Regions from separate parts of the Marinobacter sp. BSs20148 genome, predicted to be linked through region 2. Evidence: predicted binding sites of a transcription regulator. Region 2 holds the regulator's gene; each other region holds the start of a gene.

Region 1 (2,202 bases), 1.7 Mb from region 2:
CACTGGCCAATGCTGCCTCGGCGGCATTGGCTTGGGGCACCAAAAGTTGGCGGCCCTCTGCGCGGGCCGCCAGAACCGCCGGTAATACACCTTTCAACGGGCGCAATGCGCCATCTAGCGACAGCTCACCGACAAACTCGTAGGTGCTCAGCGCCGCGGCCGGAATTTGGCCAGAAGCCGCCAAAATGCCAAGGGCAATTGGCAAGTCAAAACGGCCACCCTCTTTGGGCAGGTCGGCAGGGGCAAGATTGATGGTGATACGACGTGCGGGGAAATCAAAACCGGCGTTAATCAGAGCGCTGCGCACTCGTTCTTTACTTTCGCGCACGCCCGTTTCTGGCAGACCTACGATCGACAGTGCAGGCAAACCGCCGGACAGGTGCACTTCAACGCTGACAGCCGGCGCAGATACGCCAACACAGGCACGGGTTTGAACAATAGCAAGCATAGCAACCTTCCATGGTTATTATTTTCCGTCAGCCTTTGGTTGACTGCTCCAGTTCGGTTACGCGGGCTTCCAGTGCTTCCACCATGGCGCGGGTTTTTAACAATACCGCTTGCTGGGCATCAAACTCTTCACGAGTAACCAACTCAAGACGCGACAACACCGAGGCTACACTGGCCCGCGCCTGTGCTTCAAAGTCGTCTTTGGCAGCACGGGCCATATCCGGTACGAATTGACCAAACCGACCCTGCAATTGGGAAAAAATGTCCTGTGGACCTTTCATGAACACCCCTTATTTATGTAAACACGCTTAAACAAGCTTTGCGGCAGCGGCTTTAAAGGCCCTATCTATCGCAGAATCGTCACTTGGCAGTGTATCACACCGCCTGCCCTGCCATACTGAGACGGTGGAGGTGATCCCGCAGAGTAATAAAAAGCGAAGACTGTAGTCGAACGCGCCATTATGATCCCATGGCGCTAAAAACGCACTACTATGGTGCAGGCAAGGCCAGCCTAGGACCACTGAATTACTTTTATCCATATGTTTTTAAACTATTTTTTTGCGTTGGCACATCCGATGCTTAAGCCCCATACACAATCCGCACAATTGCCGTGCGGGGTGGCCGCATCCGGGTCCCAGTCAGCAGCCCCATGGCGCTGCCGGTTGGAACAGCTTTACTAAGGAGAAATCAATGAAACTGATTACAGCAATCATCAAGCCATTCAAATTGGACGACGTGCGTGAAGCCTTGTCCGAGATCGGTGTTCAGGGTGTCACTGTTACAGAAGTTAAAGGCTTCGGGCGCCAGAAGGGCCACACCGAACTGTATCGTGGCGCCGAATACGTGGTGGATTTCTTGCCCAAAGTGAAAGTAGAAGTCGCCATTGGCGATGATCTGATGGACCAAGTAATCGAGTCCATTACTAAAGCCGCCAACACTGGAAAAATCGGTGACGGCAAGATTTTCGTGACCGAGCTGCAGCAGGCGATCCGGATTCGTACCGGCGAAACCGGCGAAGAAGCGGTTTAAAATCGCTCTCTCGCCTTAACTGCCAACGCAAAAACCTTATTTTATTAAACAGAGCCTTGTGCGGAGGGTCTTTATGGAAAGCAACGTCTTTCAGTTACAGTACGCGATGGATACCTTTTATTTTCTGATGTGCGGTGCCTTGGTCATGTGGATGGCTGCAGGCTTTGCCATGCTTGAATCTGGCTTGGTACGCGCTAAAAATACCACCGAAATTCTCACCAAAAACGTGGCTTTGTATTCCATTGCCTGCATCATGTATCTTGTTTGTGGTTACGCAATTATGTATGACGGCTCAATCATGCTGTCAGGCATCGGTGAAACAGACACAGCCTCAGTGCTTGCCGACTTTGCCGGCCGTGAAGACGGTTTTGAAGGCGGTTCCATCTACTCTGCTCCATCAGACTTTTTCTTTCAGGTCGTATTTGTAGCGACGGCTATGTCCATAGTCTCCGGCGCTGTCGCTGAGCGCATGAAACTCTGGGCATTTCTGGCCTTTGCAGTAGTAATGACCGGCGTTATTTACCCAATGGAAGGTTCATGGACCTGGGGCGGTAATGATGTGTTCGGCCTGTATAACCTGGGTGACCTTGGCTTCAGTGACTTTGCCGGCTCCGGCATTGTGCACATGGCCGGTGCTGCAGCTGCTCTGGCAGGCGTAATTCTGCTCGGAGCGCGCAAAGGCAAGTACGGTCCGAACGGCGAAATCCGCGCTATTCCCGGCGCCAA
Region 2 (2,202 bases):
ATTTACGGTAGCTTCGGCTATCTGGCGCAATTTTTCCACCTGTAGAGTCACATTGGTGTTACTTATCTGGTCGAAGTGGCGCTCCAGGCGCTGGAACTTTTCGTTCACGTACTCTTTGAGTGCTTCGGTCAGTTCGACATGATGGCCAGAAATATTGAGTTGCATAGGCTTCTCCTGCTATCGCATGGGTGTTGTTAGGTCGGTGTTGCTACACCAGTCGCTTTCTTTCGTTCGATGGAGGTATTTGCAGTGCCTCCCGGTATTTGGCCACGGTACGCCGCGCCACTTGGATTCCCTGTTCCCCAAGCATGGCGGCAATCTTGCTGTCGCTCAACGGTTTTTTGGAGGTTTCGACGGCTATCAGTTTTTTTATCATGGCGCGGATGGCGGTTGAAGAACATTCTCCGCCAGCATCGGTACTGACATGGCTTGAGAAAAAATATTTGAGCTCAAAAATGCCGCGAGGTGTGTGCATGAACTTCTGGGTGGTTACCCGGGAGATGGTAGATTCATGCATTTCTACGGCTTGGGCGATTTCCGAAAGGATCAGCGGCTTCATAGCTTCTTCCCCCTGGTCTAGAAAACCCTGTTGGTATTCCACAATACGGGTAGCCACTTTTAGCAGCGTTTCGTTGCGGCTTTGCAGACTTTTGATGAACCATTTAGCCTCTTGTAACTGATCCCGCATGTAGGTGTTGTCAGCGCTGCTATCGGCACGCTTTATCAATGAAGCATAGCTGGCATTGACACGAATGCGCGGTGCAATTTCTGGGTTCAACTCTACCCGCCAGCGCTCGTTGCGCTTGTACACAATCACGTCTGGAATTACGTAGTCCGGTTCGGTTTGGTCAATCACATTGCCGGGGCGCGGGTTCAGGCTGGTAATCAGCGCCAGTACCTGTTTTAGCTGGTCTTCTTTGAGGCGGCTACGGCGCAGCAGTTGGGCGTAGTCACGGTTGCCCAGCAGGCTGATGTAGTGGGTGATGACCATGCGCGCCTGAGAAACCCAAGGGGTGTCTGGTGGCATCTGGTTCAGCTGGATTAGAAGGCATTCCTGCAAGTCGCGACCAAACACACCGGGTGGGTCAAAAAACTGCAGGCGTCGTAGTACCGCTTCCAGTTCATCCAGTTCCAGAGGGTCGTCGTCATGCTCGTCCTGCAGGCCGGTATAAATCTCGGCCAGCGAGCTGGTCAGGTAGCCGCGTTCGTCAACAGCGTCCATCAGGGCGTGAGCAACGGCGCGGTCGCGTTCCGTCATGGTGGTCAGGTTTAGCTGCCACTCCAGGTGATCGCGCAGGGTTTCAGTGGGCGAGTTGCGGGTTTCAAAATCGTAGTCGTTATCGTCGCCATTACTGCTGGCCGGCGCCGGCGCAGATTGGTACACGTCGTCCCAGGCCGTATCTACCGGCAGGTCGTCTGGCAAGGTATCGGGTATTTCATTTTCGCTGGCCCAGTCGGGACCGTTTTCGTTTTCGTCCCAGTCTTTGCTGGTGTCTGAAGATGTCTCTGCTGCGCTTTCAGCGGTGCCGTCCACCCCGCTATTTATCCCACTATCTATCCCACGATCGTCTGCACTGGAGTCCGTGTTTTGATCGTTGTTCGTGTCCGCGTGCGTGGATTCCTCGTCGCCGTGATCGTCGTCTTCCGGTGCTTCCAACATGGGGTTGGATTCCAGCGCCTGCTGGATTTCTTGTTGCAAGTCGAGGGTAGAAAGCTGTAACAGGCGAATCGCCTGCTGGAGCTGGGGCGTCATGGTCAGGCTCTGGCCCAGCTTGAGCTGCAAAGAAGCTTTCATTACCATTCTTGGAAATCCATTACTCGATCGGTTGGCGCGTGGCAGCCACTAAAAAAGGTTGGCTAACCGGGGTTTGCGTTCACAAGCAAGTTCTCTGCCGAGTCTACTAGAGTTCGCCGGGGAATCAACCGATTCACCTGTGGCGATGTCATCGCAAACCCACTTCTAAGGTTCATTACAACCGGAATTCGTTGCCTAGGTAGACCTCTTTGACTTGTTGATTGGCAAAAATTTCAGCGGAGCTGCCGGAAGCAATAATATGGCCGCCGGATACAATGTAGGCGTTTTCGCAGATGTCCAGCGTATCGCGCACGTTGTGGTCGGTGATCAATACGCCTATGCCTTTGTCGCGCAGGTGGCGAATGATTTGCTTGATGTCGCTAACCGAGATTGGGTCGACCCCGGCG
Region 3 (2,202 bases), 1.8 Mb from region 2:
AGCAAGAGCTTTGGGCACATCGAACATTTGCTGCAGAATCTGGCTGCCCATATCTTGGCTGGAGGTGGTTCGAGTGACCATAATCGCCGCCGCCGTAGACAACAACAGCGACGGGATTTGGGCCACAAGGCCGTCACCAATGGTCAACAGCGCGTAGCGCTCCACCGCTAAGCTAAAATCCAGCCCGTGCTGGGCCATACCAATAGCAATCCCGCCAATGATGTTGATCGCCAGAATTAGCAGGCCCGCAACCGCGTCGCCTTTTACAAATTTCGAAGCACCGTCCATGGAGCCGTAGAAATCGGCTTCTTCGGCAACTTCCCTACGGCGAAATTTGGCGTCTTCCTGATTAATCAAACCGGCGTTCAAGTCGGCGTCGATGGCCATTTGCTTGCCGGGCATAGCATCCAGGGTAAATCGGGCGCTCACCTCCGACACTCGACCAGCACCTTTAGTGACCACCAAAAAGTTGATGATCATCAGGATGGCAAATACCACCAGGCCAACAGCGTAGTTACCGCCAATCAACACCGCACCGAAAGACTCAATCACTTTACCCGCCGCATCCCCGCCATTATGGCCTTCCAGCAGCACAATACGGGTAGACGCGACGTTCAGCGCCAGGCGTAGCAAAGTCGCCAGCAGCAAAACGGTGGGGAACGCAGCAAAATCCATCGGCCTTAAGGCGTACACGCACACCAACAGGATCACGATGGACAGGGTTATGTTGAAGGTAAAAAACACGTCCAGCAAAAACGCCGGTACAGGCAAAATCATCATGCCCAGCAATCCCATCAGCATCAGTGGAACCCCGAGGTTCCCCTGCGCCAAGGATTTGACGTTTTTAAAGACTAAAGCTAAGTCCATGCCGGATTTCTCTCTAATGATTACCTAATTGGGTCTGGCTTGATCTAAATTGATCGGATCTGACCTAATTTCTGGCGCATTGGCGCGTTTTAACAGGTACTTCGCAAAAACCATACCAATCTTCAGGAAATCCCCTACAACTTTCTGCTGCCAGCAGCCTGACGCAAACCACCAGATACGGTATCCTTTCGCTATTTTGTGTCGCTGCCCTTATGCACGACCCAGCGCCCTCAACCATCACGACAAACAGGTGACAGCAATGCCCATCCACGAAGTAAAACACCCTCTGATACAGCACAAAATTGGCCTGATGCGCCGTGCCGATATCAGCACCAAGAATTTTCGTGAACTGGCGCAGGAACTGGGTACGCTGCTGACTTACGAGGCCACCAAAGACATGACCCTGAAAAAACAGCAGATTGACGGTTGGGCCGGGCCGGTCACCGTGGAACAGATTCAGGGTAAAAAAGTAACCATCGTACCGATTCTGCGCGCTGGCATTGGCATGCTGGACGGCGTACTGGCGCTCTTGCCCGCAGCTCGGGTGAGCGTGGTAGGTCAGATCCGCAACGAAGAAACCCTGGAAGCCACCACCTACATGGAAAAGCTAGTGGGTGAACTGGACCAACGCATGGCGCTGATTATCGACCCCATGCTGGCCACCGGTGGCTCGATTATCTCGACCATTAATTTACTGAAAAAAGCCGGCAGCACCGACATTCGCGCGCTGATTCTGGTGGCCGCCCCTGAAGGCGTGAAACGAGTTCTGACTGCGCATCCGGATGTGTCTATCTACACCGCCTCTATCGACGACGGCCTGAATGAAAAAGGCTATATCCTGCCTGGCCTGGGCGACGCCGGCGACAAGATTTTCGGCACCAAGCAGAAGGACGTTTGATTTATGTCCCAACACCCTAACGAGTCTGTCAACGATGCTAACCACGAGCCTGTCGACGAATCTTTTCATGAGCCGGTGTGGAAGCAAGCGTTAGCCGGCTCCCAGATGTTGTTGGTGGCCTTTGGCGCACTGGTGCTGATGCCACTGATTACCGGCATGGACCCAAATGTCGCGCTCTTCACTGCGGGCCTTGGCACCATCATTTTTCACATTGTGACCGGTGGTCAGATTCCGATTTTTCTGGCGTCGTCATTCGCCTTTATTGCCCCGGTGATTGCCTCCAAAGGCAAATTCGGTATGGAAGAAACCATGGGCGGTTTGATGGCGGCGGGTATTTTGTACATCATTCTGAGCGCCCTGGTAAAAGTTCGCGGTACCGGTTTTATTACCCGCTTGCTGCCACCGGTGGTGATTGGCCCGGTGATTATGGTGATTGG

Evidence for each region. Region 2 encodes sigma-54, which starts transcription at its own class of promoters, with help from an activator protein. Its sites were predicted from a motif close to ANTGGCATNNANNTTGCTNT; they were not measured.
Region 1: glnK (P-II family nitrogen regulator) is a predicted target of sigma-54. The motif match lies at 1,010-1,029, and genes of this name have one in related genera.
Region 3: flhA (flagellar biosynthesis protein FlhA) is a predicted target of sigma-54. The motif match lies at 968-987, and genes of this name have one in related genera.

Annotation. Positions count from the first base shown of each region.
Region 1 is NC_018268.1:540,074-542,275, reverse strand. It holds gene MRBBS_RS02385 (YifB family Mg chelatase-like AAA ATPase) at 1-448, opposite strand, end outside; gene MRBBS_RS02380 (accessory factor UbiK family protein) at 477-728, opposite strand; gene glnK (P-II family nitrogen regulator) at 1,138-1,476, shown strand; gene MRBBS_RS02370 (ammonium transporter) at 1,550-2,202, shown strand, end outside.
Region 2 is NC_018268.1:2,857,363-2,859,564, reverse strand. It holds gene hpf (ribosome hibernation promoting factor) at 1-165, opposite strand, end outside; gene MRBBS_RS12965 (RNA polymerase factor sigma-54) at 209-1,801, opposite strand; gene lptB (LPS export ABC transporter ATP-binding protein) at 1,971-2,202, opposite strand, start outside.
Region 3 is NC_018268.1:1,083,945-1,086,146, reverse strand. It holds gene flhA (flagellar biosynthesis protein FlhA) at 1-867, opposite strand, end outside; gene upp (uracil phosphoribosyltransferase) at 1,127-1,765, shown strand; gene MRBBS_RS04830 (uracil-xanthine permease family protein) at 1,769-2,202, shown strand, end outside.